Regions from separate parts of the Halomonas marinisediminis genome, predicted to be linked through region 3. Evidence: predicted binding sites of a transcription regulator. Region 3 holds the regulator's gene; each other region holds the start of a gene.
The links. The regulator sigma-54, encoded in region 3, starts transcription at its own class of promoters, with help from an activator protein. The targets are predictions, from matches to a motif close to TGGCACNNNNNTTGCTNT.
Positions count from the first base shown of each region.

Region 1: speB (agmatinase) is a predicted target of sigma-54. The motif match lies at 2,051-2,068, and genes of this name have one in related genera.
Region 2: ytfE (iron-sulfur cluster repair protein YtfE) is a predicted target of sigma-54. The motif match lies at 1,696-1,713, and genes of this name have one in related genera.

Region 1 covers NZ_SLTR01000016.1:57,335-62,950, reverse strand. Annotated here, with positions in the region: gene E0702_RS12045 (TlpA family protein disulfide reductase) at 1-451, shown strand, start outside; gene E0702_RS12040 (sigma-54 interaction domain-containing protein) at 454-1,902, opposite strand; gene speB (agmatinase) at 2,132-3,082, shown strand; gene E0702_RS12030 (YjiH family protein) at 3,175-4,560, shown strand; gene E0702_RS12025 (5-guanidino-2-oxopentanoate decarboxylase) at 4,612-5,616, shown strand, end outside.
Region 2 covers NZ_SLTR01000003.1:256,490-262,105, forward strand. Annotated here, with positions in the region: gene E0702_RS04440 (heavy metal translocating P-type ATPase) at 1-67, shown strand, start outside; gene norR (nitric oxide reductase transcriptional regulator NorR) at 71-1,597, opposite strand; gene ytfE (iron-sulfur cluster repair protein YtfE) at 1,779-2,435, shown strand; gene E0702_RS04455 (hemerythrin domain-containing protein) at 2,460-3,080, shown strand; gene ubiU (ubiquinone anaerobic biosynthesis protein UbiU) at 3,149-4,144, shown strand; gene E0702_RS04465 (U32 family peptidase) at 4,154-5,077, shown strand; gene E0702_RS04470 (anaerobic ribonucleoside-triphosphate reductase activating protein) at 5,083-5,616, shown strand, end outside.
Region 3 covers NZ_SLTR01000007.1:68,915-74,530, reverse strand. Annotated here, with positions in the region: gene lptC (LPS export ABC transporter periplasmic protein LptC) at 1-233, shown strand, start outside; gene lptA (lipopolysaccharide transport periplasmic protein LptA) at 230-775, shown strand; gene lptB (LPS export ABC transporter ATP-binding protein) at 772-1,497, shown strand; gene E0702_RS07160 (RNA polymerase factor sigma-54) at 1,661-3,067, shown strand; gene hpf (ribosome hibernation-promoting factor, HPF/YfiA family) at 3,214-3,522, shown strand; gene ptsN (PTS IIA-like nitrogen regulatory protein PtsN) at 3,530-3,997, shown strand; gene rapZ (RNase adapter RapZ) at 4,041-4,946, shown strand; gene E0702_RS07140 (HPr family phosphocarrier protein) at 4,949-5,218, shown strand; gene pmbA (metalloprotease PmbA) at 5,368-5,616, opposite strand, start outside.

The DNA.
Region 1 (5,616 bases), on a different contig from region 3:
GGCCACCGTCACCCTGGCGCCCTTCGGCGGTGGCATGGCTCTGAAGACCCTGCCCGACCTCGCTCTGGAAAACCTCGAGGGCGAGACCGTCAATCTGCGTGAGCTCGAGGGCGAGCGCGTCGTGCTGAATCTATGGGCCACCTGGTGCCCGCCCTGCCTGCGCGAGATGCCGCTGCTGGCCGAGGCGAGCGCTCGGGACGATGTTACCGTGGTGGTGGCCAACCAGGGCGAGTCGCTGCTGCAGGTGGTGCGCTACCTCGACGACCAGGCACTCGACTTTCGCTACCCGCTGCTCGACCCGCACCAGGAGCTGATGGTACTCAGCGAGTCTCCCGGCCTGCCCACCACCCTGCTGTTCAACGCCGAGGGCCACGCCGTGGAGCAGCATGTCGGCGAGCTGACCCGCGCCCAACTGGATCGCTGGCTGGGGCAGGAGAGCTCCGAGCCTTAGCCCTAGGCCTCGGCCCTGGCGATCCTCAGGCCATGCTTGCGGAGCTTGCGCACCACGCTCGGCTGACTGATGCCCAGGCGCCTGGCGATGGCATAGGTCGAGTCCAGCGCGCCGCACAGCCCCGCCAGGATGTCGCGCTCGGTGCGCGCCAGGGCCGACGCCAGTGACTCGCTCTCTCCCAACGCCGAGGCAGGCTCAGCCCCCACCGGCTCGGGACTCGATTCGGCCAGCTCCACATCGCTCGGTTCCGCCATCGGGCGCGGCAGCTCACCCAGCTCCTGATGGCGAATGACATCACCCTCCGCCGATAGCCAGGCGCGCTCCAGCACATTCTCCAGCTCGCGCACATTGCCGGGCCACTCCCAGCCCATCAGCGACTGCCACACGCTGCGCGCCAGCATCTTGTCGCGCCCGTAGCGCCGATTGAGACGCCCGAGCTGACGCTCGACAAGCCCCGGAATATCCTCGCGACGCTCGCGCAGCGGGGGCAGGGTGACCGGAATCACGTTCAGGCGGTAGTAGAGGTCGAGCCGAAACAGCCCCTCCTCCACCCGCGCCGAGAGGTCCTGGTTGGTGGCCACCACCAGGCGAAAGTCCACGCGCCTCGGCGCGCTGTCGCCGAGCCGAGTGATGAAGCCATCCTGGATGGTCTTGAGCAGTTTGGTCTGCACCGCCAGGGGCAGCTCGCCGATCTCATCGAGAAACAGGGTGCCGCCCTCGGCCTGTTCGATCAGCCCCACACGCCCACCGGGGGCGGCGCCGGAGAAGGCGCCGGGGCGATAACCGAACATTTCCGACTCGAACAGGCTCTCGGGAATGGCGGCACAGTTGACGTCGATGAAGGGGCCGTCGCAACGCGAGCTCCAGCGGTGAAGCTGGCGGGCGAAGGCGGTCTTGCCCACCCCGGACTCCCCCAGCATCAGCACGGTGGCATCGGTAGGGGCGACCCGCCGCAGCAGCAGGGCCACCTCACGCATCAGCTGGCTCTTCACCTCGAGCTCATCCAGCTCCGCCTCCAGCGCCTCGGCGTCGGTCTCCAGCGCATGCCCCCGGCGGAGATGCTCACTGAAGCGGCGCTGCAGCAGCGCATACTCCTGTTGCAACAGCTGCAGATCGGTCATGTCCATGGAGCGGCTCACCACCGCCACCAGGCGCTCGTCCTCGAACACGGGGTGCGCCTGGGCGATGACCCGCCGCCCGGTACCGGTACGCTGCTCCAGCTGCACCGGCCTGCCCGTTCGGATGACCTCCAGGCTCACCGAGGGCGTCAACACACCGTCGGCCTCCAGCCGCTGGACGCTGGTGGCACAGAGGGCCTCACGGGACATGCCATAGACCGCCGCCGCCCCGGGGCTGACATCCCGGATACGGCCATCGGGCGCGACGATAAAGAAGTGATCGTGGGCGGTGTCGATGATGGTCTTGAGGATCAGGGCGTCATGCTCGGACATCGGTGATTCACTCCTGGATCGCGATCCATTATTGTATCACGCCACTCCGGCATACCGATCCAGGAATGAATCACCCTCCCCTCCCACACGCCCCGAGGCCATAGCATCCCGCCTCACTTTTTAATCTTTGGTCTAACGAAACCGACATTGGCACGCATCCTGCTTTTCCAGGGGTATCGCACCGGCCTCACGTGGCCAGGCATATCCATCAGCTTCACAGGAGCCCTGCATGAGCGACTTCAACCAGCCTCTCGGCGGCAACGAGATGCCGCGTTTCGGTGGACCCGCCACCATGATGCGCCTGCCCACCCAGGAGAGCGCTGCCGGCCTCGATGCCGCCTTTATCGGCATCCCGATGGATATCGGCACCTCCAACCGGCCCGGAACTCGTCTGGGGCCGCGACAGATTCGCGATGAGTCGCGCATGCTGCGGCCCTACAACATGGCCACCCGTGCGGCCCCCTTCGACAGCCTGCAGGTGGCGGATATCGGCGACGTGCCGATCAACACCTTCAATCTGCCGAAGAACCTGGACATCATCAGCCGGTTCTACGATGACGTACTGGCTCATGACTGTGTTCCGCTGACCCTGGGCGGCGACCACACCCTGACTTGGCCGATCCTGCGCGCCATCGCCAGGAAGCATGGCCCGGTCGGCCTGATCCATATCGATGCCCACGCCGACGTCAACGAGCACATGTTCGGTGAGGAGGTCGCCCACGGCTGCCCCTTCCGTCGCGCCCAGGAGGAGGGCCTGCTGGATGCCAACCGCGTGGTGCAGATCGGCCTGCGCGGCACCGGTTACGCCGCCGAGGACTTCGACTGGTGTCGTCAGCAGGGCTTCCGTGTCGTCCAGGCCGAGCAGTGCTGGCACAAGTCGCTGGAGCCGTTGATGGCCGAGGTGCGCGAGCAGATGGGCGACGGTCCGGTGTATATCTCCTTCGATATCGATGGCCTCGACCCCTCCGTGGCACCCGGCACCGGCACCGTGGAGATGGGCGGACTGACCTCCGCCCAGGGTCTGGAGATCGTGCGTGGCGCCCAGGGGCTCAACATCGTCGGTGGCGATCTGGTCGAGGTGGCACCGCCCTACGACCCCAGCGGCAATACCGCCCTGATGGGCGCCACGCTGCTGTACGAGATGCTGTGTGTCCTGCCCGGGGTCAAGCGCCGCGACTGACTCACCCCGGGGCCAGGGAGAGGCCCCGACAACCGCCTGATGGCGCCCCTCAGCGGGCGCCCACCATTACAACAGCAATGAGTAATCGCCCCATGTCCTCCCATCTGCATTCCGCCGACAAGATCACGACCGAAGGGGGCAAGCTGAGCACCCACGGTCTGATCAAGTTCCTCGTCCCCTCGTTGATCGGCATCCTGCTGTTCCTGGTGCCCTTCTCGGTGGGTGACACCATCAACATCGGCATGGGCCTGGCCGCCGACTGGCTCAAGGCCACTCTCGGCGACGCCCTGCCCGCCATCGCCACCGTGGTGCTCTGCCTCTCCATCCTGCTGACCCTGGTGGTCAAGCTGACACGGCCCGGCTGGGCCCGCCAGGGCGCGATGAAGGAGCTCTTCGACATCTCGCCGCTATGGGTGGTGATGCGCGCCCTCGGCGCTGCGTTCGCGCTGATGACCTACTTTCAGGTCGGCCCGCAGATGATCACCGCCTCCTTCACCGGTGGGGTGATGCTCAACGACCTGGCGCCGGTCCTGCTGACCTTCTTCTTCTTCGCCGCCATTCTGCTGCCCTTCCTGGTCGATTTCGGCTTCATGGAGTTTATCGGCTCCATGGTGCGCACCCCGTTCCGCAAGATCTTCGGCCTGCCCGGGCGCAGCGCCATCGACGCGACCGCCTCCTGGATGGGCTCGGGCACCGTCGGCGTGCTGATCACCACCCAGCAGTACGAACAGGGCTTCTATAACGCCCGCGAGGCCTCGGCCGTTGCCACCAACTTCTCCATCGTCTCCATCGCCTTCGCCCTGCTGGTGACCAGCTTCATTGGCATCAACCATCTGTTCATCCCCTTCTACCTGACCGTGGTGGTGGCCGGCCTGGTGGCTGCCGTGATCGTGCCTCGCCTGCCGCCCCTGTCACGCAAGTCCAACGACTACTATGAGCCGGTCGGCTGCCAGATCCAGGAGGAGAACACCGGCGACCAGAGCCTGCTGCGCTACAGCCTGGGCATCGCCGTGGCTCGCGCCGAGAAGGCTCCGGGTCCGCTGAAGCTGGTCCGCCTGGCCCTCTTCAACGTCGCCGACATCTTCTTCGGCCTGCTGCCGCTGGTCATCGCCATCGGTACCGTGGCGCTGGTACTGGCCGAGTTCACCCCGCTGTTTACCTGGCTCTCCATGCCGATGGTGCCGGTACTCGAGTGGATGGGCCTGCCCGAAGCCGAGGCCGCCGCACCGGCCACCCTGGTGGGCTTCGCCGACATGTTCCTGCCGGCGGTGCTGGCCAGCGACATCGAGAGCGAGCTCACCCGCTTCGTTATCGCCTGCCTGTCGCTGACCCAGCTGATCTACATGTCCGAGATCGGCGCCCTGCTGCTGAAGTCCCGCATTCCCCTCAAGCTGTGGGAACTGGTGGTGATCTTCCTGCTGCGTACCGCCATCACGCTGCCCATCATCGTGATCATGGCCCACTGGCTGGTGGGGTAAAGGGAACCCCCTACCCCCGAGCCCACCATGCCCCTGAGGAGAGAGATATCCATGACCTGCGCTGAACTGCTGATCCGCCTGCTGCGCGACGCCTACAACGTGGACACCGTGTTCGGAATTCCGGGCGTCCATACCATCGAGCTCTACCGCGGCCTAGAAGGCGGTGGCGAGCATGAACACCAGGGCAGCGGCATTCGCCACGTGACGCCACGACACGAGCAGGGCGCCGGCTTCATGGCGGACGGCTACGCTCGCGCCACGGGCAAGCCCGGTGTCTGCTTCATCATCACCGGCCCCGGGATGACCAATATCGCCACCGCCATGGGCCAGGCCCTGGCGGACTCGATACCGATGCTGGTGATCTCCAGCGTCAATCGCCGTGACACCCTGGGTCGTGGCCAGGGGCGCCTGCACGAGCTACCGGGGCAGCGCGAGCTGATGGCCGGGGTCTCTCGCTTCAGCCACACCCTGCTCGACCCGGAGGGTCTCGGAGAAGCCCTGGCCCGTGCCTTTGCGGTGTTCGACGGAGCCCGCCCGGGCCCCGTGCATATCGAGATCCCCATCGATCTGTTCGATGCGCCGGTCAGCGCCCCACGCCACCTTCGCCGCAGCGTGCTGAGCAAGTCCGCCCCGGACCCGCACGCCCTCGAGCAGGCCCGGAGCTGGCTCAGCGAGGCCGAGCGCCCCCTGGTGCTGCTGGGGGGTGGCTGCGTCGGCGCTCCTCAGGCGGCCCGCCGTCTGGTCGAGCTGCTCGATGCCCCCACCGTCACCACCATCAACGCCAAGGGGCTGCTCGGCCGCGACCATCCGCTGGATCTGGGCGCCAACGCCTCGCTGCCGGCGGTACGCCAGCTGGCGCGTGAGGCCGATGTGGTGCTGGCCATCGGCACCGAGATTGGCGAGACCGACTACGATGTGGTGTTCGACGATGGCTTCGAGCTGGGCGGTCGGCTGATCCGTATCGACCTGGACCCCGAGCAGCTGGCGCGCAATCAGCACGCTGATCTGGCGCTGGTGGCCGACGCCGCCTCGAGCATCGAGGCGCTGGCGACGAGC
Region 2 (5,616 bases), on a different contig from region 3:
CAGCAGTCTGTGCGTGCTCGCCAACAGCCTGCGCATACGCAAGGGGCACCCGCCGCCGGACGGCTAACACCTACTTCATCCCCAGCCGCCTGGCCAGCTTGTGCAGGTTGCTGGGATCCAGCTCCAGGCGGCGCGCCGCCGCCGCCCAGCGACCCTCACAGGCGTCCAGAGCCTCGCGAATCGCTCGACGCTGGCTCATCTCCACCCGTTCGCGCAGGCTCGATGCGCCGATCGGCGCCGGGCTCTCCGATCCTTGCGGCACGCTATCGCCCCTCCCCTCGGGGAGAGGCAGGTCGAGCCAGGCCGGCTCCAGGGTAATGATCTCGTCGCGTCGTGCCCCGTGGCTCAAGGCCTTGATCGACGCGCGGCTGATCACATGCTCCAGTTCACGCACGTTACCCGGCCAGGCATAGGCCAGCAGCCGCTCCTCCGCCTGCGGGGAGAGGCGCAGGCTGCGCACCCCGAGCCGAGTGCGGTTGATCTCCAGGAAGTGGCCGGCCAGCACCAACACATCGCTGCCCCGCTCGCGCAGCGGCGGAATGGCCACCGGATAGACCGACAGGCGGTGATAGAGGTCGGCGCGAAAGCTGCCGGCACGCACCGCCTCGGCCAGCTGACGGTTGGTGGCGGCGATGATGCGCACATCGACACGCCTCGGTAGATCCTCGCCCAGCCGCTGAACTTCGCCTTCCTGAATCGCGCGCAGCAGCTTGGCCTGCACCGCCAGCGGCAGCTCGCCCACTTCGTCGAGAAACAGGGTACCGCCGTCGGCCGCCTCGAAGCGGCCGGCGCGCTCGGCGCTGGCGCCGGAGAAGGCTCCCTTCACATGGCCGAAGAGCTCACTCTCGGCCAGTGATTCGGGCAGCGCCGCACAGTTCACCTGCACCAGCGGTGCGGCGTGTCGTGCCGAGCGGCGATGCAGGCGACGGGCAAACAGTTCCTTGCCGACTCCGGTCTCGCCACTGAGCAGTACCGACAGATCCGCTCTCGCCACGACATCGAGTTCACGCAGCAGCCGCTGAAGCACCTCACTATGCCCGAGGATATCCCGAGCCTCGGGGGCCGCCAGCGGCAGACCACTCTCCTGCTGAGCCATGCGCAGGGCGCGCAGATCGCGCTCCAGACGACTGACCCTTACCGCGGCCTCGATCAGCAGCGCATAGCGCTCCAGGGCGGCACAGTCGACGGCATCGAAGGTCCCCGCCTCCAGTGCATCCAGGGTCAGTGCTCCCCAGGGCTCGCCCTCCACATGCAGACTGATGCCCATGCAGTCGTGGACATGCAGGGGCTGGCCGGGCTGCTGCTCCACCAGGCCATCATAGGGGTCCGGAAGGTTGGCATCGGGGAGAAAGAGGGTGGTAGAGCGACTGGCGAGGATGGTGGCCAGCCGGGGATGCTGGGCCACCTCGAAGCGCCGTCCCAGGGCCTCTCGTACCAGACCGTCCAGCGCCAGCGGCACCAGGCAGCCCTCCTCCAGGCGCAGCAGGCAGACGGCACCGCATCGAAAGCTCTCGCGCAGGGTGCGCACCAGACGCTGCAGGCGCACCGCACTGGGCAGGTCGGCGACCAGGTCGGCCAGCAGGGTGTCGTCAAGCATGGTGATAATTACCTCAACGGGTTTAAACAACCCTAATCGACCCGGGTACTTTTCACCACTGCCACTTCAACAACCCCATGGCAGCGGCCTCTGGAATCTGGCACGAGGTTTGCTTGATAAGAAATGCCAATCAGCTCTATTTCCCTTTTACCCTTTCCCATCTGCCCCAGGAGCTTCTCCCATGAGCCTGATCGAACAGACCGTCGGCCGCACCGCCCTGACCCTGCCCGGCGCCACGCGGGTGTTTCGCGACCACAATATCGACTTCTGCTGCGGCGGCCGCATCAGCCTGCGCGAGGCCGCCGAACGTATCGGCCTGGCACCCGAGGCGCTGGTGAGCGAGCTCGAGGCGCTGCCCGCCGGCGAAAGCGACGCACGCGACTGGCAGTCGGCCAGCAACGACGAGCTGGTCGAGCATATCCTGACCCGCTACCACGATGTCCATCGCCAGCAACTGCCCGAGCTTGTGCGCATGGCCCGTCGCGTCGAACAGGTCCATGGCGAGCGAGACACCTGCCCCAACGGCCTGGCCGACCTGCTCACCACCCTCCACCAGGAGATGGAGAGCCATATGCAGAAGGAGGAACAGATCCTCTTCCCGATGCTGCGTCGAGGCATGGCCGCCCAGGCCCAGGGCCCTATCGCGGTGATGCGTCATGAGCACGATGACCACGGCGAGCACCTGGAGCAGCTGGCCGCGCTGACCGACGACATCACCCCACCCCGGGGGGCCTGTACCACCTGGCGCGCCCTCTACACCGGTCTTCGGGAGTTCCGCGACGACCTGATGCAGCACATCCACCTGGAGAACAACCTGCTCTTCGAACGGGCCGGCTAGACCGGCCGCACCCGGGAGGCCACCATGAAAGCCATCATTTTGGAACGCCTGCATGCCGACCATCGGCGCTATGCAGCACTGCTGTGCATCCTTGACCGCCAGCTGCATATCGCCACCTGCGACGAGATCCCCGACTACCGCCTGTTGGCCGGGCTCTGCCACTACCTGACCCATCAGCCCGAGGAGTGGCACCATCCGGTCGAGGATGCCCTCTTCGCGCGCCTGGCCGGCTGCGATACGCAGAGCGCCGAGCTGCTTGCCGTGCTTACCGAGGAGCACCGGCGGATCTCCCGTAACGGCAAGGAGCTCGAGACGACCTTCCATCGCCAGGCCAGCGATGCCCCTCAGGCCGAGCTCGATCTCAACCGACTCAACCTCGCCCTCGCCTTCAGCGAGCTCTACCGCCACCACCTCTACAGCGAGGAGCGGCACGTCTATCCGCTGATCGAGCGCTGCATCCCTGCCGCTGAGCTCGACAGCCTGGTACCCCACCTCTCCCTGGCAAGCCCAGCAGAGGGCAGCACCGGCTTCCAGCGGCTCTACCGCCAGATCGCCGACCATCACACCGGCCTGCGCCTGGGGCACGGCGAGCAGGCCGACTTCTGCCCGCTCTGCGACGCCAGACCCGACTACGCCTCCTTATGATCCGAGTCAAAAGGCCGCGCGGGATAGTCGACTAGCATGGTCGGAATTCCCACCACAGGAGGCTCACCATGGAGCTCGTCTGCCCCGCCGGCAACCTGCCCGCCCTCAAGCGCGCCGTGGATGAAGGGGCCGATGCCGTCTATTTCGGCTTTCAGAACACCACCAACGCCCGCCAGTTCGCCGGCCTCAACTTCACCGACAAGCGTGCCAGGGAGGGCATCGACTACGCCCACGCCCGCGGCAAGCGGGTCTTCTGCGCCATCAATACCTATCCGCAGCCGGACGGCTGGGCGATGTGGACCCGTGCCGTGGACCAGGCCGCGGATCTCGGCGTCGACGCCCTGATCATGGCCGACATGGGGCTGCTCGACTATGCCGCCCGCCGCCACCCGAATCTCGCCCGCCACCTCTCGGTGCAGGGCTCGGCCACCAGTCATGAGGCGCTGCGCTTCTACCACGACCAGTTCGGCATCAAGCGCGCCGTGCTGCCCCGGGTGCTCTCCATGACCCAGGTACGCGACCTGGCGAAGCAGAGCCCGGTGGAGCTCGAGGTATTCGCCTTCGGCAGCCTGTGCATCATGGCCGAGGGGCGCTGCTATCTCTCCTCCTACCTGACCGGCGAGTCACCCAACACCCGCGGCGTCTGCTCCCCGGCGGCCCATGTACGCTGGGAGGAGACACCGGGGGGCCTCGAGTCGCGCTTGAACGGCGTGCTGATCGACCGCTACGGCGAAGGCGAGAACGCCGGCTACCCCACCCTGTGCAAGGGGCGCTTCGAGGTAGAGGGCGAGACCTATCACGCCATCGAGGAACCCACCAGCCTCAACACCCTGGAGCTGCTGCCGGAGCTTGCGGAGCTCGGTATCGCCGCGGTGAAGATCGAGGGGCGCCAGCGCAGCCCGGCCTATGTCTCGAAGGTGGCCGGCATCTGGCGTCAGGCCCTGGATCGCCTGGCACGAGCCCCGGGACGCTTCCACACCGAGCCCGCCTGGATGACCGGTCTGGGCGAGGTCTCGGAAGGCAGCACGACCACTCTGGGCGCCTACGAGCGCCGCTGGAAATAGGAGAGCCCCATGCCCGCTACCCCCACGCTTCAGCTGTCGCTCGGCCCGGTGCTCTTCTACTGGACCCGCGAGCACTATGCCGACTTCTATCGCGAGGCCGCCGACTGGCCGGTGGAGATCGTTCATCTCGGTGAGTCGGTCTGCTCGCGGCGCCGCGACATGAAGCTCGACGACTGGCTAGGCATAGGCCGTGAACTCGCCCAGAGCGGCAAGCAGGTGGTGCTCTCGAGCCAGACCCTGATCGAGTCCGAGGCCGACCTGCGCGATCTGCGCAAGCTGTGCGACAACGGCGAGTTCCTGGTCGAGGCCAACGACCAGAGTGCCCTGCAACGCCTGTCGGCGGCGAACCGGCCCTTCGTGGCCGGCGCCGCCCTCAACCTCTACAACCCCGCGACCCTGGCGGTACTCTCCCGCGCCGGCATGCGGCGCTGGCAGGCCCCGGTGGAGATGTCCCGGGACGACCTGGCCCGGCTGCTCGACGACTGCCGCCAGCAGGGCCTCGACGCCCCTTGTGAGGTGTTCGCCTATGGCCATCTGCCGCTGGCCTGGTCGTCGCGCTGCTTCACGGCACGGCGCTACCAGAAGCCCAAGGACCGCTGCCAGTTCGTCTGCCAGAAACACCCCGAGGGGTTGGCACTGCGCACTCAAGAGGCGTCCCATCAGGTGTTTACCCTCAACGGCATCCAGACCCTCTCCGGAGCCTGTCAGGACCTGCGCCACGAGGTATCGGGCATGGCCGAGATGGGTATCGGCGTGGCACGCCTGAGCCCACGCCCGAAGGGCATGGCAGAGGTGGTCACGGCCTTCGATGCCGCGCGCCGGGGTGAACTGCCTGCTCCCGACCCGCTCAGCCTGGTCGACGCCGAGATCTGCGACGGCTACTGGCACGCCCGCCCCGGCATGGATCACAGCCGGGCCGCCGGTCTCGGGTAGGCACCATGCAGATCCCCCTGGCGCCCGCCCCGCAGGCCCCTGTTCGGCTACCCATCGCGGGTTTCGAGGCGCGCGATGACCACGCCTTCCCGGGGCGCCGGGCGGCGGTGGTCTACCTGCAGGGGTGTCCCCTGCAGTGTGGCTACTGCGAGACGGCGAGCAGCATGGGGCCGGCACGGCGAGCCGCCGCGGGGGAGTGGGATGCCATCGAGGGGCTGCTGGCCACCCGGGTCGGCGATCTCGATGGCGTGGTATTCAGCGGTGGCGAACCCACCCTGCACCCGGACCTGCCCGCCGCCGCCGAGGCCTGCCGGGCACTGGGGCTGGCGGTGGGGCTGCACACCGCCGGCGCCTACCCCGAGCGCCTGGAACGGCTGCTGCCGCATCTCGACTGGGTGGCCCTGGATACCAAGGGGCGCGGGGCCGACTTCGACCGCATCGCAGGTCGAGCGGGTATCTGGCGCCGGCACGCGCTCAGCCTGGCGCTGCTGCTGGAGGCCGGGGGGCCCTTCGAGTGCCGCACCACGCTGCACTGGCGC
Region 3 (5,616 bases):
GCGAGGCCAGGCTGCTCGCCCCCGCCGAGCGGTGGTCACTGGAGACCGACACCCTGCACTATGATGCCGACACCGGTCACGCCTGGAGCACCACCCCTGCCACCCTGCGCCAGCCTCCACAGCATATGCGTGGCGAGCGCTTCGATGCCTGGGTCCATGACAACCGGGCACGCCTGACCGACAATGTGCGCGGCCACCACCCGCCCGAGACCTTCGAGGAGTCCTCGTCATGAAGCGCCCCCTATCCTCACTGTTGACCGGTGCCCTGTTGCTGACGCTGCTGCCTCTTGCCCCTGCCAGCCTGGCACAGAGCCAGACTCACAACCAGGATGCCAGTGCGCCCATTCTGGTGGAGGCGGACCGTCTCGACCTTGACGACCGCGCCGGCACCGCCGTGTATACCGGCAACGTGGATATTCGCCAGGGCAGCATGCGCCTGACGGGGAATCGCGTGGAGATCCGCCGTAACGCGGCAGGTGAACTCTCCCGGGCCACCGCCATCGGCGACCGAGCCTATCTCGAGCAGCAGCCGAACCCCGCCGAGCCCGTCATCAAGGGGTGGGGGCGCACCATTGTCTATCATGTGGCCGAGCGTCGTGTTGAGCTGATCGACCGCGCCGAACTCCACCAAGGGGGGGACACCTTCGAGGGCGGTTACCTGGAGTACTTCCTCGATCGCCGGGTCGTGCAGGCCCGCGCCGATGCCGAGGGGGTCGAAGGCAGCCAGCGCATTCGCATGACCCTCCAGCCGGAACAGCAGCAAGGGGAACCATGAAGACCCTTCACGCCCGCCATCTCGCCAAGAGCTACAAGCGCCGCCGTGTGGTACAGGACATCGGCCTGTCGATCCGGCAAGGCAGCATCGTCGGACTCCTCGGCCCCAACGGCGCCGGCAAGACCACCTCCTTCTACATGATCGTGGGGCTGGTGCGCGCCGACGCGGGCACGGTGACCATCGACGAGCTGGACCTCTCCCACGCCGCCATGCACGAGAGGGCCCGGGCCGGCATCGGCTACCTGCCCCAGGAGGCCTCGATCTTCCGCAAGCTGTCGGTGGCCGACAACATCATGGCGATCCTCGAGACCCGCCGCGACCTCGATCGCGACGGACGTCGAGCGCGCCTGGAGCAGCTGCTCGAGGAGTTCCATGTCACCCATATTCGCGACAACCTGGGCATGAGCCTATCCGGCGGCGAACGCCGCCGGGTAGAGATCGCCAGGGCCCTGGCGACCGAGCCCGCCTTCATTCTTCTCGACGAGCCCTTCGCCGGCGTCGATCCCATCTCGGTGGGCGAGATCAAGGGGGTCATTCGTCAGCTGAAGGCTCGCGACATCGGCGTTCTGATCACCGATCACAATGTCCGCGAGACCCTCGACATCTGCGACACCGCCTACATTGTCGGCGACGGTCAGATCATCGCCGAGGGCGATGCCGAGTCGATCCTTGCCAACCAGAAAGTGCGCGAGGTCTATCTCGGTGCCGACTTCCGCCTCTGACGCAAGCGCCCTCGCGCCTGGAGACGGTTGTGACGGCTGTGGCAGCAGCAGGCCAGCGCGATAGCGTTCACCCAATGGCATGATTATTGCTTAAGGTCGTATTGCACGATGCCCTGCCAGGCACTAGGGTAAGGCTTTCCGACATGCCAGGAGGACGCCTGCCATGGCCATGAAGGCATCTCTGCAACTACGGATCGGCACCCAGCTAACCATGACCCCCCAGTTGCAGCAGGCCATCGCCCTGCTGCAGCTCTCCACCCTAGATCTACGCCAGGAGGTCCAGCAGGCGGTGGAGAGCAACCCGCTGCTGGAGCTTGACGATGAGTTCGGTGAGCAGGCCACCCAGGAGCCTGCGCAGGACGACTGGGCAAGCGAGATTCCCGAGCAGCTCGCCACCGACAGCGACTGGTCGGATACCTACCAGGACCTGGCGGCGCCCAGCGGCGGAGAGGGACCCGATTTCGAGCGCCAGGCGGAAGGCCAGAGCCTGCACGGTCATCTCTCCTGGCAGCTGGCGATGAGCGACCTCGACCCACGGGAGCGCCAGATCGCCGAGAGCCTTATCGACGCCGTCAACGATGCCGGCTACCTAACGGCTCCCCTCGACGAGATTCGAGACGGCCTGAGACAGCAGGGACTGTCCGACCTGCGCAGCCAGGAGATGGAGCGAGTCCTGCGCCATCTGCAGCAGTTCGAACCCACGGGGATCTTCGCCCGCGATTTGAGTGAATGTCTGCAGCTTCAGCTCGCCGCCCTCCCCGACGATACGCCGCACCTACCCCAGGCACGACGCCTGGTCCGACAGTTCCTTGAGGCCCTCGGCAACGATGACCGCCGCCTGCTCAAGCGGCGCCTGGGGGTGGATGACACGGCGCTCGACGCTTCCATCGCCCTGGTGCGCAGCCTGGATCCTCGTCCCGGCAGCGCCTTCTCAAGCGTCACCGACGACTACGTGATTCCCGATCTCGTTGCCTTCCACGATCAACGTGGCTGGCACGTCCAACTCAACCCCGAGGCGATCCCACGGCTGCGCATCCAGCCCGATTACGCGGCACTGGTCCGCCGCGCCGACAAGAGTGACGACAACACCTTCCTCAAGGAGCACCTCCAGGAGGCGCGCTGGCTGATAAAGAGCCTTAGCAGCCGCAACGACACCCTGCTGCGAGTGGGTCGCGAAGTCATGGCGCGCCAACTCAACTTCCTGGAGCAGGGTGAAGAAGCCATGAAGCCACTCACCCTGGCCGATATCGCCCAGACGGTGGAGATGCATGAATCCACCATCTCGAGAGTCACCACCCAGAAGTTCATCCACACTCCTCGCGGGGTCTTCGAGCTCAAGTTCTTCTTCTCCAGCCAGGTCGGCAACGAGAGCGATCGCCACTCCAGCACCGCCATTCGTGCACGCATCCGCAAGCTGATTCAGGATGAACCGCCACGCAAGCCGCTATCCGATAGCCGCCTGGTCACCCTGCTAGATGAGGCCGGCATCCAGGTCGCCAGGCGGACGATTGCCAAGTACCGTGAGGCCATGGGCATCCCCTCCTCCAGCGAGCGCAAGCGCCTGCGCTGAGCACATGGGGCAGGGCACCATCACCCCCTGCTCGACCGGCCCAACCCCTTGAACATGGCGGGAATCTCCCCCGGGACCGACAGGGGGTATGCAAGACATGAAAAAGGGTTACAATCGAATCACAACCATCGAGCAAGGAGCGTGTCATGCAAGTGAATATCACCGGCCTTCATGTGGAACTGACCGATGCCCTGCGTGACTATGTCAACGAGAAGCTGACTCGCGTGGAGCGCCACTATGACAACATCACCAACGTGCAGGTGACCCTATCTGTCGAGAAGGAGCGCCAGGCCGCCGCCTGCATCATGCATGTTGCCGGTGCCGAGCTGCATGCAGAAGCCCAGGATGTCGACATGTACGCCGCCATCGATTCGCTCGCCGACAAGCTGGACCGCCAGCTGGTCAAGCACAAGGAAAAGGCCCAGGCTCGCGCCCAGGGCGCCGGTGCCCGCTGAACCCACGATGTCCTCACTCGAAACCATTCTTCCCCCGGAGCGCACCCTCTTCGATGTGCCCGGGGGCAGCAAGAAACGGGTGCTGGAGTTCTTCAGCACCTTCATTGCGCAGAACACGCCCAGCCTCGACAGCCAGGAAGTCTTCGCGAGGCTAATTGCCCGCGAGCGTCTCGGTAGCACCGGCATCGGCAACGGCGTGGCCATTCCACATGCGCGCAGTCCGCACTGCAAGGCGCCCATCGCCGGCTTTCTCAAGTTGACGGAGCCGGTGGATTTCGACGCCATCGATGGAGAGCCCGTCGATCTGGTGTTTGTGCTGCTGGTTCCCGAAGAGGCCGATGCGGCCCACCTGACCCTGCTGGCCCAGCTGGCCGGCATCATGAACGACGTCGATACCCGCACGCGCCTGCGCCGCAGCTCGAGTCAGCGCGACCTCCACGACAGCCTTATCGAGGCCATTCGACGACAGGGTTGAGCGGTAACGAGCACCCCTCAGCCAGAACGACCAGGAGACCTCCATGCGACTCGTAATCATCAGCGGCCGCTCCGGCTCGGGCAAGTCAATCGCCCTGCAAGCGCTGGAGGATCTCAGCTACTACGCCATCGACAACCTGCCGGCCATGCTGCTGGGTTCGCTGGTTGACGAACTGAGCAACCCCGAGTCCCAGCGCACCTCAATCGCCGTTAGCATCGATGCCCGCAACCTCCCCCAGGCCCTGGAGCGCTTCCCCAGCCTCCTGGAGGAGGTGCGTGAACGCGGTATCGACTGCCAGGTCATCTACCTGAACACCGACGCACGCATCCTGATCGAGCGCTACTCCGCCACCCGGCGTCGACACCCGCTGACTCGCGAGAGCGAGATGACGCTCGCCGAGGCGATCGACTCCGAGGAGCAGGCACTCTCCGGGATTCGCGACCTGGCCGACCTGGTAATCGATACCTCACGACTGACGGTCCATGAGTTACGCGCCCGTATCGCCGACCAGGTAGCCCATCATCGCCCCGAGCAGCTGACCCTCACGGTGGAGTCCTTCGGCTTCAAGCGCGGCGTCCCCCTGGACGCCGACCTTGTGTTCGATGCGCGCTGCCTTCCCAACCCCTACTGGGACCCACGCCTCAGGCCCTTCAACGGCCAGGATGCCGAGATCGTCGCCTTTCTCGAGGACTACCCGGTGGTGCAGGAGATGCTCACCGACATCCACGACTGGCTGACACGCTGGTTGCCCAGATACGCGTCCAGCCATCGCAGCTATCTCACCGTGGCCATCGGCTGCACGGGAGGGCAGCACCGCTCGGTCTATCTCGCCGAGCGCCTGGCCAGGCAGCTCGCCCAGCAGCAGACGCGGGTACGCTTGCGCCATCGCGAACTGGGCACTCAGGACACCTTGCCCGGCCCCGAGACCCCACCTCATCAAGGAAGTTGAGCGTGCCGCAACGCAGGTTGACCCTTACCAACAAGCGTGGGCTTCATGCCCGCGCCGCCACCAAGCTGGTCCAGTGCTGCCAGCCCTTTACTGCCCGCATTCAGGTGGCCAACGGCCCGATGCGGGGGGAAGCCAATAACATCATGTCGCTGCTGATGCTGGCCGCTCCCTGCGGCACCGAGCTCACCGTCAGTGCCGAAGGCAAGGACGCCGAACAGGCCCTCGACGCCATCGAGGCCCTGTTCGACGCCCGCTTCGACGAGGATGACTGAACGATGTAAGCCGTAAGCCGTAAGCCGTAAGCCGTAAGCCGTAAGCCGTAAGCCGTAAGCCGTAAGCCGAGAGGATATCATCGACTCTGCCGGTGGCAGTGATGTTCTCTTACCGCTTAAAGCTCATGGCGTATAACTCCCCGAAGGGGTCAAGCACCGGCCACCGTCATCTCGTCGACCAGCCAGCTGCCGGTATGGATACTGCCGCGGGTATCGATATCGCTGCCCACGCCAGCCAGCCCCCTGAACATCGTTTCCAGGTTTCCCGCAATGGTGAACTCCTCCACCGGGTACTGAATCCTGCCATTCTCGACCCAGAAGCCGGCCGCCCCCCGCGAGTAGTCCCCGGTGACGCCATTGACCCCCTGCCCCATCAGCTCGGTGACCAGCACCCCCCT